Regions from separate parts of the Acidovorax sp. FG48 genome, predicted to be linked through region 3. Evidence: predicted binding sites of a transcription regulator. Region 3 holds the regulator's gene; each other region holds the start of a gene.

Region 1 (10,490 bases), on a different contig from region 3:
GCGCGCATCTACTGCGCTCCGCTGGCCCAGGTGCAGGGCGCGCGCCACGTGGTGGTGCTCAAGCCGCTGGGCGACAACGAATTGCCCCGCCCGGATGCGGCCCCGGGCGCGCCTGCGACCAAACGCGGAGGCCGCAAATGAGCCTCTGCCTCACCCTGATGACCCCCACACAAGGAGGCCCGCGATGATCATGCCGCGGGGTGAGCCCCTGTTGATGCCGGTGAACCCGGTGTTCATCTGGGCCAGTCTGGCTGCGGGCCTGGCCATCAACATGCTGCCGCTGGGCCGCGTGGTGTGGATGCCCGATCTGCTGATGGTGCTGCTGGTGTTCTGGGGCGTGCACCAGCCCCTGCGCATTGGCATGGGCGCGGCGTTTGTGCTGGGCCTGTGCATGGACGTGAGCCAGTCTGCGCTGCTGGGGCAGCATGCGCTGTCCTACACCGTGCTGTCGTTCGGCGCCATCGCCATCCACCGCCGTTTGCTGTGGTTCAGCGTGCCGTCGCAGGCGCTGCAGGTGTTTCCGCTGTTTGCGATAGCCCATGCCATCGAGCTGATGCTGCGCATGGCGGCCGGCGGAATTTTCCCGGGGTTCTGGAGCTTTCTGGCCCCGTTCCTGGAGGCGCTGCTGTGGCCTCTGGCCAGCTGGGTGCTGCTGGCGCCCCAGCGCCGGCCACCCGACAAAGACCAAAACCGGCCTTTGTGACATGACTTACCGTTTGAGCTGCTTCGCGTCGTTGTGCTGTGCTGCGCCTTTTTGGCGCCGGGGAGTCGGCGCATGACCGAGGTGCGCAGCAGCGAAGCCGACGCCTCGCGGTTCCGGGTCCGCGCCGTGGTGGTGGGCTTGGTGGTGATGGCGGCGTTCTGCATGGTGGCGGCGCGCCTGGTGTACCTGCAGGTGGTGCGCCATGAGGACCTGGCGGCCCAGGCCGAAAGCAACCGCACGGCCGTGGTACCCATCGTGCCCAACCGGGGGCTCATCCTGGACCGCAACGGTGTGGTGCTGGCCACCAACTACTCGGCTTACACGCTGGAGATCACGCCCTCGCGCGCCGGGGTGCTGGACGAGACCATCGACGCCCTGTCCAAGGTGGTGGACATCCAGGCGCGCGACCGCCGCCGATTCAAGCGGCTCATGGAAGAGTCGCGCAACTTCGAGTCCCTGCCCATCCGCACCCGCCTGACCGACCAGGAGGTGGCGCGCTTCACCGCCCAGCGCTACCGCTTTCCGGGCGTGGACATCAAGGCGCGGCTGTTCCGCAACTACCCGCTGGGCGACGTGGCCAGCCATGCCATCGGCTACATCGGCCGCATCAACCAGACCGAGAAGGCACGCATCCAAGACTCGGAAGACGAGGCCAACTACCGGGGCACGGAGTACATCGGCAAGCTGGGTATCGAGCACAGCTTCGAGTCGGCCCTGCATGGCGCCACGGGCGTGGAGCAGATGGAAACCTCGGCGGGTGGGCGTGCCGTGCGCAAGCTCTCCAGCCACGCCGCCACCCCCGGCGACAGCGTGATGCTGTCCATCGACATCAAGCTGCAAAAACTCATCGAAGAGCTGTATGGCAGCCGCCGCGGAGCGCTGGTAGCGATCGACCCGCGCAATGGCGAAATCCTGGCGCTGGTGAGCAAGCCCACCTTCGACCCCAACCTGTTTGTCGAAGGCATTGACGCCGAAAACTGGGCCGCGCTCAATGAGTCCATCGACAAGCCGCTGCTCAACCGCGCCCTGCGCGGCACCTATCCGCCCGGCTCCACCTACAAGCCCTTCATGGCGCTGGCGGCGTTGCAGCTGAACAAGCGCTCGCCCAGCCTGGTGGTGAACGACCCCGGCTTCTACACCTTCGGCGGCCACACCTTCCGCAGCCACGAGGGCGGGCTGGGGGGCGTGGACATGCACCGCGCCATCCAGTTCTCCAGCAACACCTACTTTTATTCGCTGGCCGTGGACATGGGCGTGGATGCCATCCACGACTTCATGAAGCCGCTGGGTTTCGGCCAGTCCACGGGCATCGACCTCAACGGCGAAGTGCGGGGCACGCTGCCCAGCACCGAGTGGAAGCGCAACACCTACAAGCGGGCCGACATGAAGCGCTGGTTCCCGGGCGAAACCGTGTCGCTGGGCATTGGCCAGGGCTACAACAACTTCACCATGCTGCAGCTGGCGCTGGCCGAGGCCACGCTGGCCAACGGCGGCATCCGCTACCGCCCGCACATGGCCAAGGCGGTGAAGAACTCGGTCACTGGCGCGATCACCGAAATCGTGCAGCCCCCCGGCGTCAACCTGGGCTACCTGCCCAAGAACGTGGAACTGGTGCGCAATGCCCTGGTGGCCGTGAACAAGGGCGGCACGGGCACGCGGGTGTTCATGGGCGCGCCCTACACCTCGGCGGGCAAGACGGGCACCGCCCAGGCCGTGAGCCTCGGCCAGAACGTGAAGTACAACGCCAAGGCGCTCGAAGAACACCAGCGCGACCACTCGCTGTTCGCGGCGTTCGCCCCGGCCGAAAACCCCACCATCGCCCTGGCGGCCATTGTGGAGAACGCCGGCTTTGGCGCCGCCCATGCGGCCCCGATTGCGCGGCGCGTGTTTGACTACTGGCTGATGGGCGAATACCCCAGCGAAGAAGACATTGCGGCCGTACAAAAGGGCCAGGCCAGTGCGCCCATCGGCAAGCCCCGCAAAGCCAGCGAGGTGCCGCTGGTGGCGCCGTGAATAGGGGCTAGATTGCTCTCAAAATAATAGCTTTTGGCGCAATATCCACTGGCGCTACCGGCTGTTTTTGTTTGCAGAGGGACCCTAAGCACTGACGGTGCGCGGTGACGGCTGGAGCTGGCTGAACACCAGCGCTGCCACAATCAGCGCCGCCCCGCTCAGCCCGGCCCAGCCCAGCTGTTCGCCCAGCAACACCCACGCCGTGAGCGCGGCAAACACCGGCTCCAGCCCGAACACGATGGCGCTGCGCATGGCGTCCACACGCTGCTGGCCCCAGGCCTGCAGCGTCACCACCACCACGCTGGCCAGCAGGCCCAGGTACAGCAGGGCCACCAAGGCATCCGCCGGCAGATGAGCGACAGCACGTACCCAGTCCATGTTGCCGCTTTGCACCAGCAGCAGCGCGGTGGAGGCCAATGCCATCACCGTGGCCTGGGCGGCGGCCATGCGGGTGGCGCGCAGGGGCTGTGCGGCCGTGCGGCGCGCGCATTCTTCCAGCGCCAGGATGTACAGCGCATAGAACACGGTGCTGGCCAGCGTCAGCGTATCGCCCAGGTTCCATGGCTCGTTCTCGTGGAACATCAGGGCCATGCCTGCCAGTGCCATCCCGCAGGCGGCCCACAGGCGCCAGCCATAGCGACGCCCCAGCGCTGCCATGGCAATCAGCGGCACCACCAGCACGTTCAGGCCGGTCACAAACGCGTTGCGGTTGCTGCTGGTGCGCGCGAGGCCCTCGATCTGCAGCCAGAACGCCAGGAACAGCAGCAAGCCTAGTGCGCAGCCCCAGCGCCGCTCGTGGCGCAGCATGCCGCGCCACAGGGGTGCGAGCACCAGCAGCGCAATCACAAAGCGCAGCCAGATGATCTGCAGCGCGTCCAGGTGCGCCGAGAGCAGTTTCATCGCCGGGAAGGTGGTGCCCCACACCACGGTCACGGCCAGCAGGGCCATCAGGCCCCAGCGTTCAGTGCGCATCGACAAATTCCTCAATACCAAAAAGAAAAAAGGGCCGCCGGTTGCCCGGGCGGCCTTTGCAGTGCGGCGCGGATTCTGATCAGTGGCTGACCTGGCCCAGGAACGCGCGGATGCGGTCGTTGGCCGGGTTGCTGAAGAACTCCTGCGGCGGCGCATCGTGCGCGATGCGGCCCTGGTCGAAGAACATCACGCGGTCGGCCACCTCGCGCGCAAAGCCCATTTCGTGGGTGACCACGATCATGGTCATGCCGCCACGGGCCAGGCTGCGCATCACGTCCAGCACTTCCTTGACCATCTCGGGGTCCAGCGCCGAGGTGGGCTCGTCAAACAGCATCACCTTGGGTTGCATGGCCAGCGCCCGGGCAATGGCCACCCGTTGCTGCTGTCCGCCCGACAGTTGCCATGGGTACTTGTGCGCGTGGTCCTGCATGCCCACGCGGCGCAGCAGCTGCATGGCTTCGTCGTTGGCCTGAGGGCGCGGTGTTTTGCGAATGCGGCGCGGCGCCAGCGTCACGTTGTCCAGCACGCTCATGTGGCCGAACAGGTTGAACTGCTGGAACACCATGCCCACCTCGCAGCGCTGGCGCTGCAGGGTGGCGTGGTCGTCGCTCACCTCCACGCCGTCAATGGTGATGCGCCCGCTGTCGTGGGGCTCCAGGCGGTTGATGGCACGCAGCAGCGTGCTCTTGCCCGAGCCGGAGGCACCGATGATCACCGTGACCTCGCCGGTGTGGAACACGGTGGACACGTCCTTGAGCACCTGGTGTGCGCCAAACGACTTGCACACCCGCTCGGCCACGATGTAGGGCTTGGGCTGGTTCGTCGTCGCGGTCATCGGTTGCGCCCTTCCACGTCAAAGCGGTATTCGACGGCGTTGGAGATCTGCGTGACCAGCGTGGTCAGCAGCAGGTAGGTGATGGCCACCGTGGTCAGCGTGGCGATGGGCTGGAAGGTGGCCGACTGGATGCGGTTGCCCACGTTGGTCAGCTCCACCACACCAATAGCGTAGGCCAGCGACGAGTCCTTGAGTAGCGCCACGAAGTTGCTCACCAGCGGCGGCAGCGAGATCTTGAACGCCTGCGGAAACACCACATCCATGAACACATGCATGCGGCCCAGGCCCAGCGCCCGGGCGGCCTCGGTTTGGCCGCGTGGCACGGCCAGCAGCCCGGCGCGCAGCGCTTCAGCGTTGTACGCGCCCACGTTCAGCCCCAGGGCCACGACGGCGGCGGCAAAGTCTGGCAGGTTCAACCCGGGCACCAGCACCGGCAGGGCAAAGTACACAAACAGGATCTGCACCAAGAGCGGGGTGCCGCGAATGGCCCAGATGTACACGCCAGCAATCCAACGCACGGGCGTCCAGCGGGCCGTGCGGGCCAGCGCCGCGGCCGTGCCCAGCACCAGGCCCACGGCCCCGCTGACCAGCGTGAGCCAGAGCGTGGTGCGCGCACCTTCAGAGAACGCCTGGGCGTTGGGGCCGATGGGGTCAGGAAAGAACGACAGCAATTGGCCCAGCAGCGAGAGGGCCAGCACCATCACGACCAGTGCAGCGACCAGCGTGGCATTGCTGCGCTGCTGTCGGGACCAGCCTTGTGGCCAAAGAGCGAGAAGCATGGATCAGACGACCATACGGTCTTGGTTGGAAATCGGACTGGGTGCGGGGCGATCATGCACCCGCCACCAGAAACGGCAAAGGGTGCGCAGCAGGCCTGGGCCCTCTGCGCACCCCGTGACGCGTTTTTACATCAGTTGCAGCGCACGTCTTCGTTGAAGTACTTCTTGGAGACGGCGGCGTAGCTGCCATCGGCCAGCACTTCGGCAAAGGCCTTGTTCCAGGCATCGGCCAGGCCCGTGTTGCCCTTGGCCATGGCGGGGGCGATGCGCTCGATGAACAGCATGTCGCCCAGCTTGAAGCCGGCCTTGGCGTTTTTGGCGGCGGCTTCCTTGGCCACGAACTTGTCGCTCACCCAGGCGTCCACGCGCTTGGAGATCAGGGCACGCTGGGCGTCGGTGTCTTGCGGGAAGTTCTTCACCTCCTTCACGCCGCTGACCTTCTTCACCTGCTCCAGGTAGCTGGTGCCGGTTTGCACGGCCACGACCTTGCCGGTCAGGTCCTTGGCGTTGCGGATCTTGTCGTCCATGGCCACGATGATGCCGCCCGAGCAGTAGTGGGGGTTGGCAAAGGTCACGGCCTTGGAGCGCTCGTCGGTCACACCGTGCGAGGCGATCACGGCGTCCCAGCGGTTCTGGCCCAGGCCGGTCAGCAGGGCGTCAAAGCCCAGCGTCTTCCATTCGAGCTTCAGGCCCATCTTCTTGACCACCAGCTCCGCCACTTCCACCTCAAAACCTGTGAGCTTGGTGCCTTCAAAGTAGTTGAAGGGGGCGAATTGGCCCTCGGTGGCCACGATGATCTTGCCGTCCTTCTTGATTTCGTCCAGCGTGCGGGCCTGGACGGCGAGGGCAGCGCACAGCGCCACGGCGGTGACAACGGCAGACTTGAAAAATTGCATGACAGGTTCCTGTGGGGGTGGTTCAGGTACAAAAAATCCGGCCTGCGGGTAGGCAGGCCGGAGCGGGTGGATGCGGACATCGCCATTGGCGATGGGCCTCGTCATCAAACGGAAACGTGCGGAAATTATAGGACGCGCGTTCACATTCGGGCCATGCAGGGCAACCCCGATGACCTCGGGGCGCCCTGGTGGTAGGCCGTGCAGCGCTTTGCAAGTTGGGTGCCACCCTGGCAAGCGACGCCTGGAGCGTGAAGAGCAGGCCTACCGCAGGAAGGCGTCGTACCCCGTCTTCAGTATCAGCGTGCTCACCACCACGATGAAGATGCCCCGCACAAAGCCGGTGCCATGCTTGAGCGCCATGTGTGTGCCCAGCAGGCTGCCCAGCACGTTGGCCACGGCCAGCGTCACCGCAAAGTGCCACCACACATGGCCCTTGGCGGCAAACAGCGCAATGGCAGCAATGTTGGTGGCGCAGTTGAGCAGCTTGGCCGAGGCCGATGCATTGAGAAAATCGTAGCCCAGCAGCCGCACGAACAAGAAGACGAAGAAACTGCCCGTACCCGGGCCAAAGAACCCGTCGTAAAAGCCGATGAGCACGCCAATCAGGCACGCGGCAATCACCTCGGCCCGGCCGGCAAACCGGGGGGTGTGGTGCCGCCCCAGCTCCTTTTTGGCCAGGGTGTAGAGCAGAACGCCCAGCAGCACCAGGGGGAGCAGCTTGCGCAGGAAGTCGGCCGACACCACGGTGACGGCCCACGCGCCCACGAACGACCCGGCAAAACCGGCGGCTGCGGCCGGCAGCATAGCCGACCAGCGGATCTGCACCTTGCGGCTGTATTGCCAGGTGGCCATGGCGGTGCCCCAGACCGAGGCCGCCTTGTTGGTGCCCAGCAGCGTGGCCGGGGGCGCGCCCGGAAAAGCCGCAAACAGCGCGGGCACCATCACCAGTCCACCGCCTCCCACGATCGCATCCACAAAGCCCGCGAGCAGCGAGGCCAGGGTCATCAAAATCCATTCCATCGCAGGATTGTCGCACCGGGCCTGCTATCGATTCAGGACCGCTCGGGATCGAGCGGGCAAGAAAAAGGCGCTGGGATCGCCAGCGCCTGAAAGGGTGTACACCTCGTTGGGTGTTTGGACTGTATTGTTGGTAGAAAGGTTGTCTCCTCGGGCCCCTCGCTTGGCACACCGAAGCGCGCTTTCGAGTGCCGCAACTGTAACGGCTGCACCCTGCTGGTGCATTGGGGGTTTCCCGCCCCCCGTTGTTGGGCGCCGAACGGCTTTTGGGGGCTTGCTCTGCCCCGATTCGGTGGCAACCGGCTGGCATGGCTCGTGCAACGCGCTTGTAACAAATTGCGAAAGGGAGCGTGCATGCGTGCAGTCAACCACCGGGTGTTTGCGGTCGTGTCGTTGTGTCTGGGGCTGTGCACCTGCGCGCTGGCCCAGAGCGTGCCAGAGGCTCCCGCCATAGCGGCGCCCCTCACACGCCCCGCCCTGGTGGCCCAGGACACGGTGAATGCGGCCCACACCGGCTGGATGATGACCTCCACTGCTCTGGTGCTGCTGATGACGCTGCCCGGCATTGCGTTGTTCTACGCAGGCATGGTGCGCAGAAAGAACGTGCTCAACACCATGGCCTGCGTGGTGGCCATCGCGGGGCTGGTCAGTCTGCTGTGGTTTGCGGCGGGGTATTCGCTGGCGTTCACACCCGGCAGTGCCTGGCTAGGGGGCTGGGACCGCGCCGGCTTTGCCGGGCTCGACTTTCAGCTGGAGGCGGGCAAGCTGGCCGTGAGCCACATTGCGCCGCTGATTCCCGAGTCGGTGTACGCCATGTTCCAGCTCACCTTCGCCATCATCACGGCCGCTCTGCTGGTGGGCGCGTTTGTGGAGCGCATGCGGTTCTCGGCCATGCTGGTCTTCATTGGGCTGTGGACGCTGGTGGTGTACGCGCCCGTGGCGCACTGGGTGTGGGAGCCCGGGGGCTGGCTGGCGCAGATGGGCGCGCTGGACTTTGCGGGCGGCTCGGTGGTGCACGTGAATGCGGGCGTGGCAGGGCTGGTGTGCGCCTGGTTTCTGGGCCGCCGCGCGGGGTATGGGCGCGAGCCGTTTGAACCCTACAACCTGGGGCTCACCATGGCGGGCGCGGGCATGCTGTGGGTGGGCTGGTTTGGCTTCAACGCAGGCTCAGCGGTGGCGGCCGATGGGCGCGCCGGGCTGGCCATGGCCGTGACGCACCTGGCCGCTGCAGCCGGGGCGCTGTCGTGGATGCTGGGCGAGTGGGTGGTGCGCGGGCGCCCGTCGCTGCTGGGGCTGTGCTCCGGCCTGGTGGCGGGGCTGGTGGCCATCACGCCCGCCGCCGGTTTTGTCACGCTGCGCTCGGCCGTCGTGATTGGTCTGGTGGCCGGGCTGGCCTGCTACTGGGGCGCCACGGGGCTCAAGCGGCTGCTGCGGGTGGATGACTCGCTCGACGTATTTGGCGTGCATGGCGTTGGCGGCATCGTGGGGTCGCTGCTGACAGGCGTGCTGGCCAGCAAGACCGTGGGAGGCGCTGCGGGCAGCCTGCTGACCCAGGCCATCGGCGTGGGCGCCGTGGCGGCCTACAGCCTGGTGGTGACGGCCGCGCTGCTGTGGGTCGTCAACTTTGCGATGGGCCTGCGGGTGGACGAGCAAAGCGAGCAGACCGGGCTGGACATTGCCCAGCACCGCGAGCGCCTGGGCGGCTGAATGTGTCGCCGCGTCCTGTGATGTGCGGGCCAGCGAATGCAGTCCGATGGATGACCCCAATGCAGTAAGGAGCCGAACATGTCCGATTCCGACAAGCTGGCGATTGCCGCCCACCTGCATGTGCTGTTGCGGCGCAAGACAGGGCGCGTGACCGATACCGAATGGATGGCGGCCAACGCGGACTACGCGCAGGAGATCGTGCGGTTTGCGCGCCAGCGCGCCACCGAAGACAACGCGCCCGACTTGGCCGAATGGGCCGACCGCCTGGAGCACGCCCTGCACGCCAGCCCGCCGGCCGCTCAGCGCCGACCGCTGCTGGACGCCGCGGCGCAGGCGGTGCGTGCGCGCCCCGCACCGCCCCCCGAGCCAGCCCCCGAGGTGCCGCGCTATGTGGGTGGCATCCGCTGACCTGCCAAGCGGCTTCTGCGCCGCGACTTGAAAAAACTAGTGGGGCGCAGTGCCCTGTGTGAACAGCGCGGCCGTGGGCAGCAGCCCGGCGAGCTGGTTGTCTCCGTAGGTGCGCAGCACCTGAGCAATCACCACCTGGTAGCCATTGAGCCACTGCGCCTGCGCGGCCTTGGCTTTCAGGTGCGCGGGGTGCTGCATCAGCGTTTGCAGCGCCTCCAGCGACTGCCAGTAGTACACGTTGGATACCAGGCCGTTGCCGGTGTCCGTCCACGACTCCTCGCCCAGGTAGCCGTCGATAGCGCGTGCGGCGGTGGCGATGGCCTCGTCCAGACGGTGGAAGGCGTCGTCGAACTGCTTGGCCGCAAAGATGAAGGTGGAGGAATACATCGGCGCGATGGTACTCACGCCGCCCGCCGTGCCTGGATGATCCACTCCGCCGCCTTCTCCGCCATCATCAGCGTGGGCGAGTTGGTGTTGCCGCTGGTGATGGTGGGCATGGCGCCCGCATCCACCACGCGCAGGCCGGCCACCACACCACCACGCCCATCGCGCACGCGCAGTTGCGCATCCAGCACGGCCATCGGGTCGCCGTCGCGGCCCATCTTCGTGGTGCCCACGGGGTGGAAGATGGTGGTGGCAATGTCGCCCGCCAGGCGCGCCAGGTCTTCGTCGCTTTCAAACTGCACGCCGGGCTTCCACTCCTGCGGCTGGTACTTGGCCAGCGCGGGCTGGGCCACGATGCGGCGCGTGACGCGCAGGCTGTCGGCCGCCACCTGGCGGTCTTCGGGCGTGCTGAGGTAGTTGGGCGAAATCGCTGGGGCGGCCTTGAAGTCGGCGCTCTTGATGTTGACCGTGCCCCGGCTGGTGGGGTTGAGGTTGCACACGCTGGCTGTGAACGCCGGAAAGCTGTGCAGCGGCTCGCCAAACGCATCGAGCGACAAGGGCTGCACGTGGTATTCGATGTTCGGGTAGGGCTGGTCAGGGCTGCTGCGGGTGAAAGCGCCCAGCTGCGAGGGCGCCATGCTCATGGGCCCGCTGCGTTTGAGCGCGTACTCAAGCCCGATCTTGGCCTTGCCCACCAGCGAGCTGGCCATGGTGTTGAGCGTCTGCACGCCCTGCACCTTGAACACTGCGCGGATCTGCAGGTGGTCTTGCAGGTT
Region 2 (10,490 bases), on a different contig from region 3:
GGCTTCACGTCAAACGCGTAGTCGGTATTGGCCTGCTGCTGCCCGGCCTGTAGGCGCATGGCTGCCGCCATGGCAATCATGGCGCCGTTGTCGGTGCACAGGTGCAGCTCGGGGTAGTGCACGCGCACCTTGGCTGCGGCGCAGGCCGCGTTGAGCTGGGCGCGCAGATGCCGGTTGGCGCCCACGCCACCGGCGACCACCACGCGCTTCAGGCCGGTCTGCTTGAGGGCGGCCAGGGTCTTCTTCACCAGCACTTCGACAATCGCGGCCTCGGTGCTCGCCGCCAGGTCGGCCTTGCGCGCTTCGAGTTCGTCGCCCAGCTTCTTGGCCTGCGTGAGCACGGCCGTCTTGAGTCCGGCAAACGAAAAATCCAGATCACCGCTGTGCAGCAAAGGCCGTGGCAGCTTGAAGGCCGTGGCACTGCCCTGCTCGGCCAGACGAGAGAGCGCTGGGCCACCCGGGTAGCCCAGGCCCATGAGCTTGGCGGACTTGTCGAATGCCTCGCCCGCAGCGTCGTCAATGGTCTCACCCAGAATCTCGTAGCGGCCCACGCCATCCACACGCATCAGCTGGGTGTGGCCGCCCGAAACGAGCAGGGCCACAAAGGGAAATTCCGGTGGGTCGGCACTGAGGAAGGGCGACAGCAAATGCCCCTCCAGGTGGTGCACCCCCAGCACCGGCTTGTTGAGCGCCGCGCCCAGCGCACAGGCCACGCCCGCGCCCACCAGTAGCGCCCCCGCCAGGCCCGGGCCGCGCGTGTAGGCCACCACGTCCACATCGGCCAGCGTCTGGCCGGACTCGGCCAGCACCTCTTTGGCCAGCGGCAGCACACGGCGAATGTGGTCGCGGCTGGCCAGCTCTGGCACCACGCCACCATAGGCCTGGTGCATCTCGATCTGGCTGTGCAGCGCGTGCGATAGCAGCGTAGGCACAGCATCGCCCGTAGAACGGACCAATGCCACGCCGGTTTCGTCGCACGAAGATTCAATACCCAGGATCAGCAAACTCATGCCCCGAGTGTAAAACCCGGGGCTGATCCGTCCTTGCAGGGCTGTTTACCAGCGGTCCGACCGCATGCGCAGTTCCCAGTTGCCGCTGCGCAGCTCGTACACCCCCACGGCGCCGTAGCGTTGCTCGCCCTTGTCGTCCCAGGTCATGGTGCCGATCACCGGGGCGTAGCCGTTGATGCTGTGCAGGGCCTTAGTGATGTCCTTGGGGTCGGCGGACTTGGCTTTCTGGATGGCGGCCGAGAGCACGTAGGTGCTGTCATAGCTGTAGTGGCCGCCGTAGGCCGGGGGCTTCTTGAAAGCGGCGATGTACTTTTCGAGGAAGGGCTTGCCGGTGGTGAACTCCTTGGCTTCCAGCACGGGCGATGTGGCGTAGAGCCCCTGCACGATGCCCGCGCCCTTGGTCATGTCGGTGGTCTTGATGGTGTCGCCGCCCAGCAGGCTGACCTTGGTGTGGTCTACCTTCTTGAGCGATTCGAGCAGCGCCAGGGCCTGGAAGTCGTTGAGGGTCGAGACGATCACCTCCACATTGGCCGCCTTGAGTTCACCAGCCAGTTCGTCAAAGGCCACGGTCTTGTCGTCGAACGACTTGCGCACCACCACTTCTTTTTTCTCGGCCTTGAGCTGCGCGGCAGCACCGTCGGCCAGGCCCTTGCCGTAGGGCGTGCCATCGTCCAGCGCGGCGTAGCGATTGGCGCCCAGCTGCGTGGCGGCAAACGAGCCGATGGCGCGCGCCTGCAGGGTGTCGTTGGCCACCATGCGGAACGTGGTAGGGAACCCAAGCTGCGTGAACTTGGGGTTGGTCGAGATGGCGATCTGTGGAATGTCTTTGGCGGCATAGATGGGGGCGGTCTCGATGCTCACGCCCGAGTTGAGGTGGCCCACCACGGCCACCACGCCCGCATCCACCAGCTGCTGCGCCACAGCCTTGCCGGTGGTGGCGTCGGCCTTGTCGTCCACGGACACGACCTCCAGCGTCACGCGTTTGCCGTCCACGGTATAGCCGGACTTGTTGAGTTCATCCACCGCCAGCTTCACGCCGTTGAGCAGATCCTGCCCCAGGGCGCCCAGCGGGCCAGAGAGGGGCTGCGCTACACCAATTTTGATGGTGTCCGGCACCTTGCCGCATCCGGTCAGGAGTGCGGCAGTCGCCACTGCGGTCAAGGCCATGCTGGCCGAGAAGCGGCGCCGGTTGATGTGCTTGTTCATGCAAAAAACTCCATTTCAGTGTGACTGTGTGTGCAGATGTATATGCGACGCCCTGCTGGGCGGGCTACCGGGTATGCCCTCCCACGGTGTCAGTATTAGCAACTTTCAGGCCCTGCAACGGCGGCCAGTACCGCGAGGCGCAGCGGGCCTGTGGCCGGGATAACCCGGAGCGCAGGGGGGCTGCAAGGGCCCTCGGAGGGTGTGCACCACCCCGGCGCACCAATTTGTGGCGTAAAAATTGCTTATCCTCGCCGGTATGAATGAGGCTTTGCGCATCGTGGTGGTGGCCCCGGATCTGGCAGTCGCCGACCCTGACGACGAACACGCCGTGGAACAGGCGGAGCGGTCGCGGGCGCTGCGCATCGGGCTGCTGGAGAACAACTTCAACCTGGTGGCCACGCTGCCCGCCGATGTGTTCCTGAGCGAGCGCATCGCCCAGTTGCAGCCCGACCTGATCATCGTGGACGCCGAGAGCGAAGCCCGCGACGCGCTGGAGCATGTGGTGATGGCCACGCGCGACGAGCGCCGCCCCATCGTGATGTTCACCAACGATGAGGACACCTCGCACGTCAAGGATGCGGTGGCAGCGGGCGTGTCTGCCTACATCGTGGCGGGGCTGGCACCCCAGCGCATCCGGCCCATCCTGGACGTGGCCATGGCCCGCTTCCAGCACGAACAGGCGTTGCGTGCCGAGCTGGCCGATGCCAAGACCGAGCTGCGCGACCGCAAGACCATCGACCGCGCCAAAGGCCTGCTGATGCAGCGCCAGGGCCTGACCGAACAGGCCGCCTACGAAAAGCTGCGAAAGACGGCCATGGACAAGGGCCTGAAGCTGGTGGATGTGGCGCAGCGCATGCTGGATGTGATGGATCTGCTGGGGTAAAACCAGAGAACTACCCCCTGAGCGGCTGCGCCGCTTCCCCCTTCTCTCGAATGACTGCGTCATTCGGGAAGGGGGACGATGCCCTCGCACGCAAGCGAAGCGCCGCATACGCGGCTCGGCGGCCATTGCTTGGCATCCCTCGCCTAGGCCGCGCCCAATTCCAAGGTCCCTCCCAAATGGTGCGCCGCACAAAGGCAGTGCGACCACCCTCATCGCAACACAAACGCTCCTACCGCAAGCCCCGCAGGCGTGTAGCGCTTATCGATCAAGCGCAAACAGCTATCCATTCCATAGCATCCAGCGCTCCAACATGGCGCAACACGCGCTGGCACGCGCTTTGCATTGCACAGTGCAAGACCAATGCAGGTCTGACCACTGACAGCACTGACCCAACGGCGGGCCGGTGCTGGCAAGGAGCCCCGGACCCGTTCCAGGCTCCACCACGGACAAAGGCGTCCCCACCCGCTCCCGGCGTTGCTTTGATGCAGCCAGCCAGGCGCGGTGTGAGGACGCCTTTTTTGTTTTTCACGCCACCAGGGATGCCCCATGACCGATCTGTTGAAAACCAGCCTCAACCGCCGCACCGTGCTGCAGGCCGCCACCGTGGGCGCTGTGGGTGTAAGCCCCGCGCTGCGCGCACTCGTCCACGCAGCGGGCTCCGACGCCCCCGAGAAGAAGGAAGTCAAGATCGGCTTCATCCCGCTGACCGACTGCGCCAGCGTGGTCATGGCCTCGGTGCTGGGCTTTGACAAGAAATACGGCGTGACCATCGTCCCCAACAAGGAAGCCAGCTGGGCCGGCGTGCGCGACAAGCTGGTCAACGGCGAACTGGACTTTGCCCACGTGCTCTACGGCCTGGTCTATGGCGTGCACCTGGGCACCGCCGGTCCCAAGAAGGACATGGCCGTGCTGATGAACCTGAACAACAACGGCCAAGCCATCACCCTCTCCAAAGCCCTGGCCGACAAGGGTGCGGTGGACGGCCCATCCCTGGCCAAGCTCATGGCCAGCGAGAAGCGCGAATACACGTTTGCGGGCACCTTCCCCACCGGCACCCACGCGATGTGGATGCACTACTGGCTGGCGGCTGCGGGCATCAACCCGCTGTCGGGCGCCAAGCTCATCACCGTGCCGCCGCCGCAGATGGTGGCCAACATGCGCGTGGGCAACATGGACGGCTTTTGCGTGGGCGAGCCCTGGAACCACCGCGCCATCATGGACGGCATCGGCATCACGGCCAACACCACGCAGGACATCTGGAAGGACCACCCCGAGAAGGTGCTGGGCACCACGGCCGAGTTCGTCAAGAAGTACCCCAACACCACGCGCGCCGTGATGATGGCCGTACTCGAAGCCAGCCAGTGGATCGATGCCAGCCTGTCCAACAAGATGAAGATGGCCGAGACCGTGGCCGGCAAGGCGTATGTGAACACCGGTGTGGACGCCATCAACCAGCGCATCCTGGGCCGCTACCAGAACGGCCTGGGCAAGACCTGGGACGACCCCAACCACATGAAGTTCTTCAACGACGGCGCGGTGAACTTCCCCTATCTGTCAGACGGCATGTGGTTCCTGACCCAGCACAAGCGCTGGGGCCTGCTCAAGAGCCACCCCGACTACCTGGCCGTGGCCAAGGAAGTCAACCAGGTCGAGCTGTACAAGTCAGTGGCCAGTGCCATGAAGATCAGCGTGCCCAAGGATGTGCTGCGCACCAGCAAGCTCATCGACGGCGTGGTGTGGGACGGCAAGGACCCCGCCAAGTACGCCGACGGTTTCAAGATCAAGGCCTGACGGCAACCCTGCCCCAGCGCCCGCCCGACCACCCCGCCAGCCAGCCCTGCACAGGAGAAAACCATGGTCAGTGCCGTCTTTCACTCCCCGTTGGATGCAGCCCCCGTGGCCGCACAGAATGCTATGAATACTGTAGCTGCAAGCACAACATCCACTAGCGTAAGAAGCCAAAAAGCCGTTACATCTGCACCCAAGGCACCTGCAGCGCCCGCCACGGCGTCCACTGGCCGCGACTGGTCGGCCCTCTCGCGCAGCTTCTGGCTGGCCGTGCTGCCGCCGCTGTGTGGCCTGGGCCTGCTCGTCGGCCTGTGGGCGGTGGTCTCCACCACCACGGGCGGCAGCATCCCCAGCCCCAAGGACACCTGGCAGCAGGCGCTGGAGGTGTTCAGCAACCCCTTCTACCGCAACGGCCCCAACGACCAGGGCGTGGGCTGGAACGTGCTGATGAGCCTGCAGCGCGTGGCCATCGGCTTTGGCATGGCGGCACTGGTGGGCATTCCGGCGGGCTTCGTGATCGGGCGCTTCAGCTTTCTGTCGCGCATGTTCAACCCGCTGATCAGCCTGCTGCGCCCTGTGTCGCCCCTGGCCTGGCTGCCGATTGGCCTCTTGGTCTTCAAGGGCGCCAACCCGGCCGCCATCTGGACCATCTTCATCTGCTCCATCTGGCCCATGATCATCAACACCGCCGTGGGCGTGCAGCGCGTGCCGCAGGACTACATGAACGTGGCCCGCGTGCTGAACCTGAGCGAGTGGAAGATCGCCACCAAGATCCTCTTCCCCGCCGTGCTGCCCTACATGCTGACCGGCGTGCGCTTGGCCGTGGGCACCGCATGGCTGGTGATCGTGGCGGCCGAGATGCTGACCGGCGGCGTGGGCATCGGCTTTTGGGTGTGGGACGAGTGGAACAACCTCAACGTCAAGAACATCATCATCGCGATCTTCGTGATCGGCATCGTCGGGCTGCTGCTGGAGTTTGCACTCATCAAGCTGGCCACCGCATTTACGTTTGAAGAGGTGAAAGCATGAACACGACAGCTCCATCCACCCACCCTTCCATAAGCACCAAGTTCATCGAGATCCACGGCGTCGAGCAGACCTTCAGGACAGCCAAGGGCCTGTTCCCGGCGCTGCGCGACATTCACCTGACGATTGCCAAGGGCGAGTTCGTGGCGCTCATCGGCCACTCGGGCTGCGGCAAGTCCACCCTGCTCAACCTGATCGCGGGCCTGACCACGCCCACCAACGGCGCGCTGCTGTGCGCCAACAAGGAGATCAAGGGCCCGGGGCCGGAGCGCGCGGTGGTGTTCCAGAACCACTCGCTGCTGCCCTGGCTCACCTGCTTTGACAACATCTACCTGGCTGTGGAGCGCGTTTTTGGCGCCAAGGAAACCAAGGCCCAGCTCAAGGCCCGCACCGATGCCGCGCTGGCACTGGTGGGCCTGACCCACGCGGGTCAAAAGCGCCCCGGCGAAATCTCGGGCGGCATGAAGCAGCGCGTGGGCATTGCCCGGGCGCTCTCCATGGAGCCCCAGGTGCTGCTGATGGACGAGCCCTTCGGCGCGCTCGACGCCTTGACCCGCGCCAAGCTGCAGGACGAGTTGCTGGAGATCGTAGCACGCACCCGAAGCACCGTGGTGATGGTGACCCACGATGTGGACGAGGCCGTGCTGCTGTCCGACAAAATCGTGATGATGACCAACGGCCCGGCCGCCACGATTGGCGAGGTGCTGACCGTCGACTTGCCGCGCCCCCGCAAACGCGTGGAACTGGCCGAGGACCCGCAGTATGTGCACTACCGCAAGGCGGTGATCGACTTTTTGTACACCCGGCAGGGGCATGTCGAGAAGGCGGCCTGACCCCGACCCAACGCTTGGCTCACTCGCGAATCGGCGTGACCGCCGGTGGTACTGCACAATTCAGCCTCCCCGCGCCGCCTGCTTACGGCGTCCGGTAGCAACTTTTTTGTGAACCACCGCGTCACACCATGGCATCGCAGTTCCCATTTTTCCCGCGCTCGCCCGCATCAGGCAACAGTTTCAATATCGATCAGGCGTACCAGCAGGCGCTGGCCTTGCATCGGGGAGGGCAAATTCAGAATGCCGCGAACCTGTATCAGCAGATCCTGCGAAAAAAACCTGAGCATGCGGGCAGCCTGCACATGCTGGGAGTGGTCGCACTCTCCAGCAGTGCTTTTGCGAAAGCCAAAGAGCTGCTGACCGAAGCCCGAAGGCTACTGCCCCAAGATGCTGGCGTCCATGTGAATCTGGCGCTGGCTCTGGCGGAATGTGGCCTCACCGACGAAGCACTTCAGTGCATCGACGAGGCTTTGGCCTTGAACCCGGCCATGCCGGCAGCACGCGTCAACCGGTTGGCGTTGCTGGTCAAGGCGAGCCGCTATGACATAGCGCTGCAGGATGCGGAGGCCCTGGCTTCGGTAGGCATTGATCATCCGGAAATTCAGATCAACCGCGGCATAGCCCTGCTGGAGCTCCAGCGCCCTGAAGAGGCGGCCCGTTGCTTCGAAAAAGTATTGCAGGGCACCCCTCAGCATGCCAAGGCCCACAACAATCTCGCCAAAACCCTGATCGCCCTGGACCAGTTCGACGCGGCCATTGGCCACGCCAACCAGGCGCTGTCGATTCAGCCCCACTACCCCGATGCGGTGAGTACCAAAGCCCGCGCATTGGTCAAGCAACGCCTGCTCCCCGAAGCGGAGCTGCTACTAAAAAACGCCTCGGAGACCTTCCCGCCAACGCCGGCATTGCTTCTGGACCATGCCAACTGCCTGATCGACCTTCGACGGTTCAAGGACGCCATCGCTCAGGTGGAACGCGCACTGGCAGGCGACCCGGAAAACGCTGTGGCCTACACGGTGGGCGGCCGCGCTCTCGCCGCCCTGGGCAGGCACGAGGATGCCATTGGAAATTTCGACAAGGCCTTGTCTATCGACCCCGAGCTGCATGCTGCGCGTTTTGCAAAAGCTGCATCGGAAATTGATTTGAAGCGGTTTCCCCAAGCCATCGCCAATTTGAAGGCCTGCGACACCGATCCATCCACACTGCTTCCCATCCAGATGCAGATTTGTGACTGGCAAGATTTTCAGAAACGCAGGGAGGAACTGGGTGGGATCGCCATCGAAAACCAACGCAATCCTTTCCCGTTTCTGGCCATGCTGGACAGTCCGGAGACGCATCTGCGGATTGCGCAGGCACACCTTGAACATCTGAATGCACGGCAAGCGCAACTGGTCGATTTTCCCCGGCGCGCGCCGGGGAAAATCCGTGTCGGCTACTTTTCCGCCGACTATTTTCATCATGCCACCACGCACCTGATGATGGAACTGCTGGACAGCCACGATCGAGGACGGTTCGAGATACATGCCTTCTCCCTGGGACCTCAACGTTATGACGCTGCCAGAGAAAAAGTGGTCCAAAGTGTGGATGGATTTCACGACATCAGCGGCTTGACGGACAAGGAAGCCGCAGCGCTGAGCAGGTCGCTGAACATTGACATCGCCGTAGATCTCAAGGGATTCACCATGGACGGGCGATTGGGCCTTTTTGCCGAACGCTGCGCCCCCATCCAGGTCAGCTACCTCGGCTATCCGGGCACCACTGGCGCGGATTACATGGACTACGTCATCGCGGATGAAATCGTCATTCCATCAGACAAGCAGCGATTCTTCACGGAAAAGCCGGTCTACATGCCGCACAGCTACCAAGTGAACAACAGCCAGCGGGTGATCTCCTCACGCCAGTTCACGCGCACCGAATTGGGCCTGCCAGAGGACGCATTCGTGTTCTGTTGCTTCAACAACAACTACAAGATCCTGCCAGATACCTTCGACAGCTGGATGCGCATCCTGCAAGCAGTACCGGGAAGTGTTTTGTGGCTTTTCAAGGACAACGATGCTGCAGCTGACAATCTGCGGAAGGAAGCCGAGCGCCGCGGCGTTCCCGCAGACCGCCTCGTATTTGCGGCGCGTCTGCCGGCAGACGAGCACTTGGCCCGCCACAGTGCAGCAGACCTTTTTCTGGATACCCTGCCCTACAACGCCCACACCACGGCCAGCGATGCATTGTGGACAGGCTTGCCGGTGCTGACGCTGGCGGGGCAGTCGTTCGCTGCCCGAGTGGCTGCCAGCCTGCTGACTGCGGTGGGTCTTGAAAGCTTGATAGTGCAGACACCCCAACAATACGAAGCCACCGCCATTCATCTCGCAAACCATCGAGAAACACTCACAGCTTACCGAACGCAGCTCCAAGGGCAGCGCCTGTCGTCGCCTCTCTTCGACGGAAAACGATTCACCCACGACTTGGAAGCCGCATATCGCGTGATGATGGAACGCCACCAGTCAGGTTTACCGTGCGAAACCATTTTGGTGTCACCTTCACAGCATATGAGCGTCTGAATGCAGTGACGGAAGTGGCTTTTCTGGCCCTTAGTGGGAGGGCGGGCTGACTTCTGTCAATGTCCTCCTGTGATGTAGTTCTCCAACTGCTCAATGATGAATTTCTGCTCGGAGATGATGTCCTTGACAAGGTCGCCGATGGAAATCATGCCCACCAACTTGCCGCCGTCCACCACGGGCAGGTGGCGCAGGCGGTTGTTGCTCATAAGCTGCATGCACTGCTCGCTGGTCTGGTCCGGGCGCACAAACATCACAGCGGTTGTCATCACATCCTTGACCTGGGTGACGGCTGAGGTGCGCCCCATGAGGGCGATTTTGCGGGCGTAGTCCCGCTCGGTGAAGATGCCGACGATGGACGCGCCCTCGGTCACGATAAGCGCGCCAATGCCCTTGTCGGCCATGAGCTGGAGGGCGTCCAGCACGGAGGCAGCAGGGCTGATGGTGTGGACGGTGGCGTCGGGTTTGGACTGAAGAATCTTGGCGACTGCGGTCATGGAAACCTCCCTCGTGAAAACGGAAACAGGCACAGAGAGATTTCAGCCCATAAGCCCCGTGGGCGCAACCCACGCAAGCCCCATGTGCGGCGCTTTTTGAGCGTGCTGTTGCGCGGCGAACGCAACGGATGTTTCTGCGCCGTTGCATAGCGCACGCTGCGAAACAAACTGAAAAGAAGCGAAACCGCGGCGAGACGACGCCCCCGGGCTGCCTCTGCACGATGGAGCCCATGTTCACCGCACCGACCACACACCTCTTTCCGGCATCTGCCGTGTGCCAGCGCCCAGCGGTTTCCATGGCAAACCGCCACGGTTCCGAAGGCCGGCAAACACGGCAGACAGCCCGAAAGATTGTTTCCAATACTGGAACAGTTAGTTCGCGACTCAGTGGTTTTTCTCTGAACAGCACCGGCGTACAGTTCATCCCATCGATGAGCCGAACCCGCAAGGCGACTCACCGAACCCGGTGCGAAGCGAGTCGTTTCTGATCTTCACCCGGTTTTTTTGAGACGCTTTTTTAACTTCAAGGATTTCCATCATGAACAACACCGCACGTTTCCTGTCTATCGCCGCTGTGGCTGCTTTCGCCTCTTTTGGCGCCCAGGCTGACGAAGCCGATGCTTCGCAATTCGCCACCCAATTCCAGACCAGCCGCACCCGCGCTGAAGTGATCGCTGAAGCCACCACCGCCGTGC
Region 3 (10,490 bases):
CCACGAGGCGCGCAGCAGCACGCCGCCCCGCCCCACCAGCAGGTCTTGCCCCGTGAGGCCTGTGATGCCATGCACCTCGTCGGCCAGAAAGCCCTCGACGCCCGCGGCGCAAGGGAGGAAAAGTTGGAGTTGGTTCATGTCGATGGGGAGGATACGCGCTCGGGCACGGCGGGGGAACCGGGCGCCCCCGCGCGGGCCAGCAGCAGCTGGCGGATGGAGTCGGGGATAGGGGCGACCTTGCGGCTGGCCTTGCCGATGAAAACGATGCCGATCTTGCCGCGCGCTACTTCGCGGCCCGAGGCTTTTTCGGTCATGCAGAACACCAGGTCGAAGCCGTAGCGGTTGAAGTCCGCAGGCGCCATCTCCACGCGCATGGTTTCGCCGTGGAAGCCTTCGGACTTGTACTGCGCCACGATGTCGCCCACCACGATGGACAGGCCGCCCACATCGGCCTCCGGGTATCCCAGCGACTGGAAAAAGCGCACGCGCGCCTCAGACACCAGGCTGAGCAGTTGCGCGTTGTCCAGGTGCCCGCCCTGGTTCACGTGGCTGATGTAGATCTGCAGTTCGGTGGCAAAGCCGAAGTGCGGGGGAAGGTCAAAGACGATGCGGGCCATGGTGGGCTGCGGTGGGTAATGCGGAAACAACAGAAAAGACTACGGCGGCGCTGGCGGGCAGAGCGCCACCTGCCGCGCGTCTACAAAGCCTTGCGCAGATTCGCTGGCGCGATCTTGAGCGCCTCGCGGTACTTGGCCACCGTGCGGCGTGCGCATTCGATGCCCTGCTCCTTGAGCATCTCGGCAATCTGGCTGTCGGACAGCGGCTTGGCCGGGTTCTCCGCCGACACGAACTGCTTGATCAACGCGCGCACCGCCGTACTGGAGGCGTTGCCGCCCGTTTCGGTGCCCAGGCCGGAGCCAAAGAAGTACTTCAGCTCGTAGGTGCCAATCGGCGTGGCCATGTACTTGGCGGTGGTGACGCGGCTGATGGTGGACTCGTGCAGGCCCAGTTCGTCGGCAATGTCGCGCAGCACCAGCGGGCGCATGGCCAGTTCGCCGTGGGTGAAAAAGTTCTTTTGCCGCTCAACGATGGCGCGCGAGACGCGCAGGATGGTGTCAAAGCGCTGCTGGATGTTCTTGATGAACCAGCGCGCCTCCTGCAAGCGCTGCTGCATGCCCTGGTGGCCTTCGCCGCCCTTGTGGCCGCGCAGGGCGCCTGCGTAGATGTCGTGCACGCGCAGGCGGGGCATCACGTCGGGGTTGAGCTGCACGATGAAGTTCTGCTGGCCACTGCCATTGGCGCGACCGGCTTTGCGCACGATGACGTCGGGCACGATGATGTTGCGCTCCACGTCGGCAAACTTGCGGCCGGGGCGCGGTTCCAGGCGGGCGATGAGTGCCATGGCAGCGCGGGTGCGCTCTTCTCCAGCCACGCCACCTTCGCTGCACAGCTGCGTCAGGCGGCGGATGTCGCGGCGGGCCAGCATCTCCAGCGGCTGCTGGCAGATGCGCAGAGCGGTCTGCACGGTCTCGGGGTCGGCGTCGCTGTCTTCGTCGGCCGCCAACGCCGCGAGCTGCAGCGTCAGGCATTCGGACAGATTGCGCGCGCCCACGCCCACAGGTTCCAGGCTTTGCAGCAGGCGCTGGGCCACCGTGAAGCGGTGCACCAGCTCTTCGATCTGTTCCAGGTCGTCGGGCCCGGCGAGGCTGATGGCGAGTTCTTCCAGCGGCTCTTCGAGGTAGCCGTCGTCGTTCAGCGATTCGATGAGGAAACGCAGCGCGGCCGTGTCCACTTCGGACAGGCGCAGCGACAGCGCCTGGCGGTGCAAAAAGGCCGTCAGCGATTCGTGCGAGCGGGCCAGCTCGGTGGCATCGGCCTCGTCGCCTTCCGCGTCGTTGCGGGTGCGTGCCGGGGCGTCGCCGCCCCACTCGGCATCGTTGGGCGCCATCTCGACGGTGCCGTCGCCGCTCCAGTCGGGTTCGTCCGAGCCCCCACCGGAGATTTCAGCATCGTTTTGGCTTTCAGTGCTGGTGCTGCTTACGCTGGAAGCTCCTGAAAACATAGCATCATCGGCGCTGTAGTCGTCGGCCTGTGCCGGCGTGTCGGCGGCTTCCAGGCCAAATTCCTCGCGCGGGGCTTCGTCGGCATTGCGTTCGAGGAACGGGTTTTCGTCGAGCATCTGCTCGACTTCCTGCGACAGTTCGAGCGTGGACAACTGCAGCAGCCGGATGGACTGCTGGAGCTGGGGGGTCAATGCGAGATGCTGCGAGACGCGCAGCGACAGTCCAGGCTTCATCACATGCGGAAGTGTTCGCCCAGGTACACCCGTCGCACTTCTGCGTTGTCCACGATCTCGGAGGGCGTGCCCTGCGCCAGCACGCGGCCGTCGCTGATGATGAAGGCGTGGTCGCAGATGCCCAGCGTCTCGCGCACGTTGTGGTCGGTGATGAGCACACCAATACCGCGTGCCTTGAGGAAGCCAATGATGCGCTGGATCTCGATCACTGCGATGGGGTCGATGCCCGCAAAGGGCTCGTCCAGCAGGATGAAACGCGGCTGGGTGGCCAAGGCACGGGCAATCTCGACGCGGCGGCGCTCGCCGCCCGACAGCGCCAGGGCAGGTGAAGCCCTCAGGTGGTCCACGCGCAGCTCTTGCAGCAGGGCCGTCAGGCGCTCTTCGATGGCATCGCGCGACAGCGGCTGGCCGTCATCGGCGCGCTGCAGTTCCAGCACGGCGCGCACGTTTTCTTCGACGGTGAGCTTGCGGAAGATGGAGGCTTCTTGCGGCAGGTACGACAGCCCCAGGCGCGACCGGCGATGGATGGGCATGTGGGCCACGGACTGGCCGTCGATACGGATGTCACCCGCATCGCTGCGTACCAAGCCCACGATCATGTAGAACGAAGTGGTCTTGCCCGCGCCATTGGGGCCCAGCAAACCCACGACTTCGCCTTTTTGCACCTCCAGGGACACGTCCTTGACGACCTTGCGGCTGCCATAGGACTTGGCCAGGTGCTGCACCTCCAGGCGGCTGCCCGACTGCGAATCAGGCCCCAGACGGCTGTTCGCAGGGGTCGCCGGGGTCTCGGGACCAGTACTCACCACGGGCCCGCTCACTTGGCGCCACCGCCAAGGGTGTTGCTGGGGCGCAGCGCCGGTGCGGGCGACTCGGGCGCCTTGGCGGGGGCTGCTGCGCCAGGCGGCGGGTCCTTGGGTGCCAGCACGGCACGCACACGGCCACCGGGCGCAGGGGTGTCGCCGACCGCAGCCGAAGACGCAGGCGCCTTCTGGCCATCGACGGTGAACACGTCGGTGAGGTTGTTGTAGACGATCACGGCGCCGGTGATCTCATCGTTCAGCACCGACCCACGGTAGCGGCGCAGTTCGGCGCGGGTGATGAAGCGCACGTTGTCGGCCTTGCCGTCGTATTCGATGACTTCGCTTTCGCCTTCGATGAACTCGTCCGGCGCCCCCGCCACGGTGTCGCGCTTCTGGCGGAAGAACGCTCGTTTGCCTGCCTCGGCCGTGACCACGCCGTACTGGTAGCCGTCAGCGTCCTGGCGCACATCCAGCCGCGCGCCGCGCAGCACGATGGTGCCCTTGGTCATCACCACGCGGCCCGAGAACACGCTGGTCTGCTTGAGTTCATCGTGCCGCAAGGCGTCGGCCTCGATGTTCATGGGCTTGGCACGGTCTGCCTTTTCGGCATGTGCCATGCCCGCAAGGCCGGTCAGGGCTGCGAGCACAAGGAAGGGGAGTAGGCGGTGGGTCATAGGGCACGAATCTTGCAATGATTGTAGCCATCCGATGGTACCCACCCCGAAAAAAAGCCCGCATCCGCGGGCCTTTCGGACAACTTGCCGACAGGGTCGGCAGATCGTCAGGCTTTGCGTGCCGTGGCCGCCAGGTATTCGACCACCTGCAACACGGTCTGCATGCTGCCGGCCATCGTGCCGTCGGTGTAGTACTTGCCCGCCACACCCATGGAAGGCACGCCCTCAACACCGTACGAATCTTGCAGCTGCGAGGCGCGACGCACCTGGTTGGCCACGCTGAAGGAGCCGTAGACCTCCTTGAACTTGGCCGCATCCACGCCCTGCTGGGTCACCCAGGCCAGGATTTCGTCGTCCTTGGCGAGCTTGGCCTTTTCCACGTGGATGGCACGGAAGACCTTGGCGTGCAGGGCTTCGAGCTTGCCCATGCCTTCAAGCGTATAGAACAGCTTTTGCTGGGGCACGAAGCTGGCGTTGAATGCCACGGGCACACGGCGGATGGAGAGGTCCTTGGGCGCGGCCTTGACCCAGGCGTCCAGCGTGGGCTCGAAGGCGTTGCAGTGGGGGCAGCTGTACCAGAAGAACTCGATCACATCGACCTTGCCAGCGGGGGCGTCTGGGGCGACGGGCTTGTCCAGCCGCTTGAAGTCCTTGCCCTCCTTGAACTGGCGGGCTTGCGCCATGGCAGGGTTGGCCACTGGCAGCGTCAGGGCAGAAGCGGCAACCGCCGAGGCGGCGGACAAAGAAAACTCACGGCGTTTCATGACAAAGACTCTCCTGGTTCAGGTATGCGGGATGTGAGACATCCCTTTACAAAAAGTTCAGCCCTGGCGGTGGCGCCGTTTTTGCAAGCGCTTCAGCGCTGCACGCGCACGAGCGCCGATTCCAGCCCGGCGCCGTCGAGTTTCTCTTTGAGCACCTCGGCATCGTCCCGTTTGGTGAAGGGGCCGATGCGCACCCGGAACACCGCCCGGCCATTTTGCTCACGCTCGCTCACCCGGGCCTCCCAGCCCAGCATGGCCAGCTTGGCGCGCTGGGCGTCGGCGTCGGCCTGGGTGCGGAAGGCACCAGCCTGCACAAAGTAGTCAAACGGGTCCACGCTGCCCTTGGCGGCTGCCTTGGCCACGGCCAAGTCGCCCAGCGGGTCTGCGCCCGGCTTGCTCTCTGCCTTGGCCTCGGCTTTGGCGTCTGGCTTGCTCGCGGCAGGCTTGGCGGCCGATGCGGCGGCGCGCACCTCGGGCGCCGGTGCCGATGCAGGGGCTGACGCAGCCGCGGCCACCGGGGGCGCCGCGGGGCGGGCCGGGTTCTTGCCATACAGCGGCGAGTTCGGGTCCCAGTTCTTGTTCTTCTGGGACTCCGCAGCGTCCATGTCCGCGCCGCGGCCGTTGCCCTTGTTCAGGAACGGCACCGGCACCTTGGTCACGTACACGGCCACGGCCAGCGCCGCGCCCAGGCCCACGATGACCCCGACGATGAAGCCGACAATGGTCCCGCCCGTCTGTTGCTTTTTCATATTGGTAGTAACTGCTTACATTCTGGCCGGGGCCGACACGCCCAGCACCGCCAGGCCATTGTGCAATACCTGGGCGGTGGCAGCGACCAGCGCCAGGCGCGCCTTCTTCACCACCTCGTCGTCCACCAGGATGCGCTCGGCATCGTAATAGCTGTGGTAGCTGGCGGCCAGATCGCGCAGGTAAAAGGTCACATCGTGCGGCGCCTCGCCCTCGGCAGCGGCCGTGAGCATCTCGGGGTACTTGGCCAGTTGCAGCATCAGGGCCTGGGCCTGGGGGCCTTCAAGTGGAGAAAGATCGGCAGCACTGAGGTCCAGCAAATCGCACACGTTGGCTAGGGACGAATCGCTGACCTGCCCACCGACTTCATTCAGCGCATCCGCATTGGATAGCTTTTCAAGCTGCCCACCAGTCACTTCCGGGGTGTCACCACGGGCATGAGCCAAAGCAGCGCGCAGCACCGACTGGATGCGCGCATGCGCGTACTGCACGTAGTACACCGGGTTGTCGTTGTTCTGCGCCACAGCCAGGTCTACGTCAAAGGTGTACTCGGTGTCGGGCTTGCGGCTGAGCAGGAAGAAACGCACCGCGTCCTTGCTGGTCCACTCGATCAAATCACGCAGCGTGACATAGCTGCCCGCCCGCTTGCTGATCTTGACCTCTTCACCGCCCTTGACCACGCGCACCATCGTGTGCAGCACGTAGTCGGGGTAGCCCTTGGGGATGCCCACATCGGCCGCCTGCAGGCCGGCGCGCACGCGGGCGATGGTGCCATGGTGGTCCGTGCCCTGGATGTTGACGACCTTGGTGAAGCCACGCTCCCACTTGGCGATGTGGTACGCCACGTCGGGCACAAAGTAGGTGTAGGTGCCGTCCTGCTTGCGCATGACGCGGTCCTTGTCATCGCCGTAGTCGGTGCTCTTGAGCCACAGCGCGCCGTCCTGCTCGTAGGTTTTGCCGTTGGCGATGAGCTTGTTCACCGTGGCCTCGACGCGGCCGCTGGTGTACAGGCTGGACTCCAGGTAGTACTCGTCGAACTGGAGGTTGAACGCCTGCAGGTCCTTGTCCTGCTCGTTGCGCAGGTAGGCCACCGCAAATTGGCGGATGTTGTCATAGTCGTCCACGTCGCCATTGGCGGTGAACTCGCGGTCATCGGCCTTCACGGTGGCCTTGGCCTTGAAGGCCTCGGCAATGTCGGCGATGTAGTCGCCGTTGTAGAAGTTCTTGGCCAGCGGGTTCTCGCTGTCGGTGGGCCAGCACTCGTCGCCGGGCTTAAAGCCTTTGGCGCGCAGCTGCGTGCTTTTGGTCAGGGTGTCGATCTGCACGCCCGCGTCGTTGTAATAGAACTCGCGGTGCACCTTCCAGCCCTGGGTGCTGAACAGATTGCAAATCGCATCGCCCAGCGCGGCCTGACGGCCGTGGCCCACATGCAGCGGGCCCGTGGGGTTGGCCGACACGAACTCGACCAGCACCTGCTGGCCGTTGCTGGCCTGATAGCCGAAACGTTCACCGGCCGTCAGCACCTCACGCACCACTTGTTGCTTGGCGGCAGGTTGCAGGCGGATGTTCAGAAAGCCCGGACCCGCAATTTCAATGGCGGACACCCAGCGTTGAAAAGCAGGCGTGGCTTCGAGCGCAGCCTTGAGCTGCTCGCCCAAGGCGCGCGGGTTGAGCTTGAGCGGCTTGGCCAGCTGCATGGCCGCAGTACAGGCAAAGTCGCCATGGGCCGCCACCTTGGGGGATTCAAAGGCTGCCTTGGCGCCAGCGCCGGGGGACAGGTTTTCCAGCTCGGCTGCGAGCGCAGCGAGCAATTCATTTTTGGCTGTGAGCATCGGCGGATTTTACGGGCCCGCCAGCGGCGGGGCGCCAGACGCACCGCCGGGGTAGCGTCCCGCAGCCAAAGGCACAATAAGTCGCTGTGCCCTTTCAACGGGAGATTGCACATGCCGCCCCAACCCATCCTGCTCTACCGGCGCCGCTGGACCCTGGTGTTTCAGGTGCCTTTTGTGCTGCTGATGGCGATATGCCTGGCGTTCTCGCTCTATGGGGCTCTGGCATCGAACGACCGGCTGTTCACGGCCCTCTGCCTGTGTGCCGCGTTGGTCACATTCTGCGTGGGCGGAACCCTGGGCCGGTCTGCCCTGGAGGCCTACCGGGAGCAAGACCCGGCAATCGTCATTGATGCCACCGGCATCACCGACCTGCGCCAGGACGACCCGCACACCGTGCCCTGGGAGGCCATGGAACGTGTGCACCTGGACAACTACGAAGGCGTGATCCTGGTCAAGTTGCGACCTGGCCACAAGGACTCTGCGCTGGGCGTGATCATCAAGACACTCAAACGCTGGCAGCAACGGGGGGATGTGGTGTTTGCCCTCGGCGGGCTGGCGCACGACCCCCGGCAGATCCAGACGACACTGAAAGCCTTTCACGCGGCAGCGGCCACCAAGCCCCGCACAAGGTTGTCATGACTTGTGCGCGTTGTCGCACGCCATGTTCTATGGTGCAATGCCGTCGGGACCCCCCATAACGCATTCACACCAGGAGATTCCATGAAAAAGCTTCTTTCCCTGACTGCACTCGGCCTGGCCCTCACACTGGGTGCGGGTGCTCACGCCGCCGAAGACGCCAAGGCCCCCACCAAACAGCAATCGAAGATGGCGACCTGCAACAAGGACGCTGGAGACATGAAGGGCGACGAGCGCAAGGCCTTCATGAAGACCTGCCTGAGCAACAAGCCCGCCACCCAGCAGGACAAGATGAAAACCTGCAACGCCGACGCCAAGGCCAAGACGCTCAAGGGCGATGAGCGCAAGGCCTTCATGAGCGAGTGCCTGAAGAAGTGAAGTAAGTTCACACCCGGTGCACCCTCACCGGGCTCGATAAGCAAAAGCCCGCCGGCATCCAGCCAGGCGGGCTTTTTTATGGGGGGGTGTTTGCGCTTACCAGCCGCGCGCCCAGAACACCGCGATCACGGCCACCACGGGCAGCACATGCGACTGGATCATCACCAGACGGCGCACCCGCGCGACTTCTGCGGCGGGCGGCAGGGCGCCAGTGCTGCGCAGGTTCTGGCGCCAGCGGCGAAACGCAGCCGAAGGCACAAACGACAGCACGACCATGGCCAGCACCAGGGTGATCTTGATGTGAAACAGGGGCTGCGACAGGTACCACGAGGCGCCCTTCACGCCCCAGATCAACCGGGCCAGGCCGCTGCCAATCATCACGGCCCCGGCCACACCGTAGATCACATCCAAGCGGGCCAGGCGCTCGACCACGGCAGCATTGAGCCACTCGATACGGCACAGCGCCGCCTGGCTGGATAAAAAAACCACAAAGGTCAGGATGGCCAGAAGGTGAAAGGCGGCCAGGATGGCTTCGAGGGTCATGGTGCAGATTCCTTGTAGCGCCCGAGGCCCCTGCGCTGCGCCAAGCGCTCACAGTGCCATCCGGCAGAGCCACCATTGTGCGCGATGGCGCGGGCCTGACCGCTCCAAAAAGAAGCGGCGCGGGCACGAAAGCCCGCGCCGCTGGCAGCGCTGATTCAGCAAGTACCCGCCATCAAGCCACGGTGCGCGCCACCGTCGCCACAGGCACATCCGCCGGCACCACAGGGGCTGAGGCCGCAGACACCGCGAGCGGCAGCGGATGGCCGTTCATCGCCGCGTCCAAGCGGTCCTGGTCCAGCGCGTTTTCCCAGCGGGACACGACCACTGTGGCCACGGCATTGCCGATGAAGTTGGTCAGCGATCGGCATTCGCTCATGAAGCGGTCCACGCCCAGAATCAGCGCCATGCCGGCCACCGGCACTTCGGGCACCACGGCCAGGGTGGCGGCCAATGTGATGAAGCCCGCGCCCGTCACGCCCGCCGCGCCCTTGGACGACAGCATCGCCACCAGCAACAGCGCCACCTGGTGGCCCAGCGTCAGTTCGGTGTTCGTCGCCTGGGCAATGAACAGTGCGGCCAGCGTCATGTAGATGTTGGTGCCGTCCAGGTTGAACGAGTAGCCCGTGGGCACCACGAGGCCCACCACCGACTTGCTGCAACCCGCCTTTTCCATCTTTTCCATCAGCGATGGCAGGGCGGATTCGGACGACGAAGTGCCCAGCACCAGCATCAGCTCGGCCTTGAGGTAGCGGATCAGCTTGAACACCGAGAAGCCACACAGGCGCGCCACCAAGCCCAGGATCACCACCACAAACAGCAGCGAGGTGACATAGAACGAGCCCACCAGCCACGCTAGGTTGACCAGCGAGCCCAGGCCAAACTTGCCAATGGTGAACGCCATGGCACCAAACGCACCCAGAGGCGCGGCCTTCATCACGATGCCCACCACCTTGAACACAGGCGTCGTCAGCGCGTCCAGAAAGTTCAGCACCGGGCGGCCTGCCTCACCCACCATGGCCAGGCCAATGCCGAACAGCACGGCCACCAGCAGCACCTGCAGGATGTTGTCGCCCACAAACGGGCTCACCAGCGTCTTGGGGATGATGTCCATGGCAAAGCCCGTGAGCGTCATCTCGTGCGACTTGGCCACGTAGCCCTTCACCGCCGTCTGGTCCAGGTCGGCCACGTTGATGTTCATGCCTGCGCCGGGCTGCACCACATTGGCCACCACCAGGCCCACCACCAGGGCCAGCGTGGAGAAGAACAAAAAGTACGCCATGGCCTTGCCGAACACGCGGCCCACGGTGGAGAGCTGCGACATGCCCGCGATGCCGGTGACGATGGTCAGAAAGATCACCGGGGCGATGATCATCTTGACCAGCTTGATGAACGCGTCGCCCAGCGGCTTGAGCGCCTCGCCATAGGACGGCTCAAAATGACCCAGCAGCACGCCCAGCACGATGGCGAACACCACCTGGAAGTACAGTTGCCGATAAAAAGGCAGCTTCAAGGTCGAGGCTGCGGGAGCGGAATGGTTGTGCATGGAACGGGTCTCCTGGAGTCTTGTGACTGCACCTCCGGAGTGCACCGGCGCGCTGTCAGGGTGCCGTTTGTACCGCTGCACTTTGTTTCAGCCGATAACCTATTGGTATTAGTCGCCCGACGCCCCAGAGGAGAGCATCGGCGCACCATAAGGGTAACCACCTAGCCCCTGGAGCCCCCTGGAACCGGTACGGCACACTCCCCACCTGCACCAGACTGGTTTCAGAACTCCGTTTTTCCATGCCCACGCCCCGCCTTCGCCAGTTCTGGACGCT

What was found. Region 3 encodes sigma-54, which starts transcription at its own class of promoters, with help from an activator protein. Its sites were predicted from a motif close to TGGCANGNAANCTGCTTT; they were not measured.
Region 1: a site for sigma-54 is predicted at 7,520-7,537, ahead of ACODSU_RS21885 (ammonium transporter). Genes of this name have one in related genera too.
Region 2: a site for sigma-54 is predicted at 3,426-3,443, ahead of ACODSU_RS23735 (CmpA/NrtA family ABC transporter substrate-binding protein). Genes of this name have one in related genera too.

What each region holds. Positions count from the first base shown of each region.
Region 1 covers NZ_JBMDJH010000022.1:31,839-42,328, reverse strand. The annotation lists gene mreC (rod shape-determining protein MreC) at 1-141, shown strand, start outside; gene mreD (rod shape-determining protein MreD) at 185-703, shown strand; gene mrdA (penicillin-binding protein 2) at 776-2,716, shown strand; gene ACODSU_RS21910 (DMT family transporter) at 2,801-3,688, opposite strand; gene ACODSU_RS21905 (amino acid ABC transporter ATP-binding protein) at 3,768-4,523, opposite strand; gene ACODSU_RS21900 (amino acid ABC transporter permease) at 4,520-5,302, opposite strand; gene ACODSU_RS21895 (ABC transporter substrate-binding protein) at 5,434-6,198, opposite strand; gene ACODSU_RS21890 (sulfite exporter TauE/SafE family protein) at 6,460-7,218, opposite strand; gene ACODSU_RS21885 (ammonium transporter) at 7,570-8,922, shown strand; gene ACODSU_RS21880 (hypothetical protein) at 9,001-9,330, shown strand; gene ACODSU_RS21875 (antibiotic biosynthesis monooxygenase family protein) at 9,367-9,717, opposite strand; gene ACODSU_RS21870 (GMC family oxidoreductase) at 9,732-10,490, opposite strand, start outside.
Region 2 covers NZ_JBMDJH010000028.1:25,599-36,088, forward strand. The annotation lists gene tsaD (tRNA (adenosine(37)-N6)-threonylcarbamoyltransferase complex transferase subunit TsaD) at 1-1,010, opposite strand, end outside; gene ACODSU_RS23725 (branched-chain amino acid ABC transporter substrate-binding protein) at 1,056-2,216, opposite strand; gene ACODSU_RS23730 (ANTAR domain-containing response regulator) at 2,473-3,099, shown strand; gene ACODSU_RS23735 (CmpA/NrtA family ABC transporter substrate-binding protein) at 3,646-4,890, shown strand; gene ntrB (nitrate ABC transporter permease) at 4,954-5,916, shown strand; gene ACODSU_RS23745 (ABC transporter ATP-binding protein) at 5,913-6,746, shown strand; gene ACODSU_RS23750 (tetratricopeptide repeat protein) at 6,875-9,301, shown strand; gene ACODSU_RS23755 (CBS domain-containing protein) at 9,358-9,795, opposite strand; gene ACODSU_RS23760 (DUF4148 domain-containing protein) at 10,334-10,490, shown strand, end outside.
Region 3 covers NZ_JBMDJH010000016.1:13,112-23,601, reverse strand. The annotation lists gene ACODSU_RS19075 (THUMP domain-containing class I SAM-dependent RNA methyltransferase) at 1-138, opposite strand, end outside; gene ACODSU_RS19070 (acyl-CoA thioesterase) at 135-617, opposite strand; gene ACODSU_RS19065 (RNA polymerase factor sigma-54) at 698-2,296, opposite strand; gene lptB (LPS export ABC transporter ATP-binding protein) at 2,296-3,057, opposite strand; gene lptA (lipopolysaccharide transport periplasmic protein LptA) at 3,114-3,773, opposite strand; gene ACODSU_RS19050 (thiol:disulfide interchange protein DsbA/DsbL) at 3,881-4,537, opposite strand; gene ACODSU_RS19045 (SPOR domain-containing protein) at 4,630-5,286, opposite strand; gene argS (arginine--tRNA ligase) at 5,302-7,116, opposite strand; gene ACODSU_RS19035 (hypothetical protein) at 7,228-7,755, shown strand; gene ACODSU_RS19030 (PsiF family protein) at 7,837-8,130, shown strand; gene ACODSU_RS19025 (DUF2214 family protein) at 8,227-8,673, opposite strand; gene ACODSU_RS19020 (dicarboxylate/amino acid:cation symporter) at 8,846-10,216, opposite strand; gene ACODSU_RS19015 (hybrid sensor histidine kinase/response regulator) at 10,456-10,490, shown strand, end outside.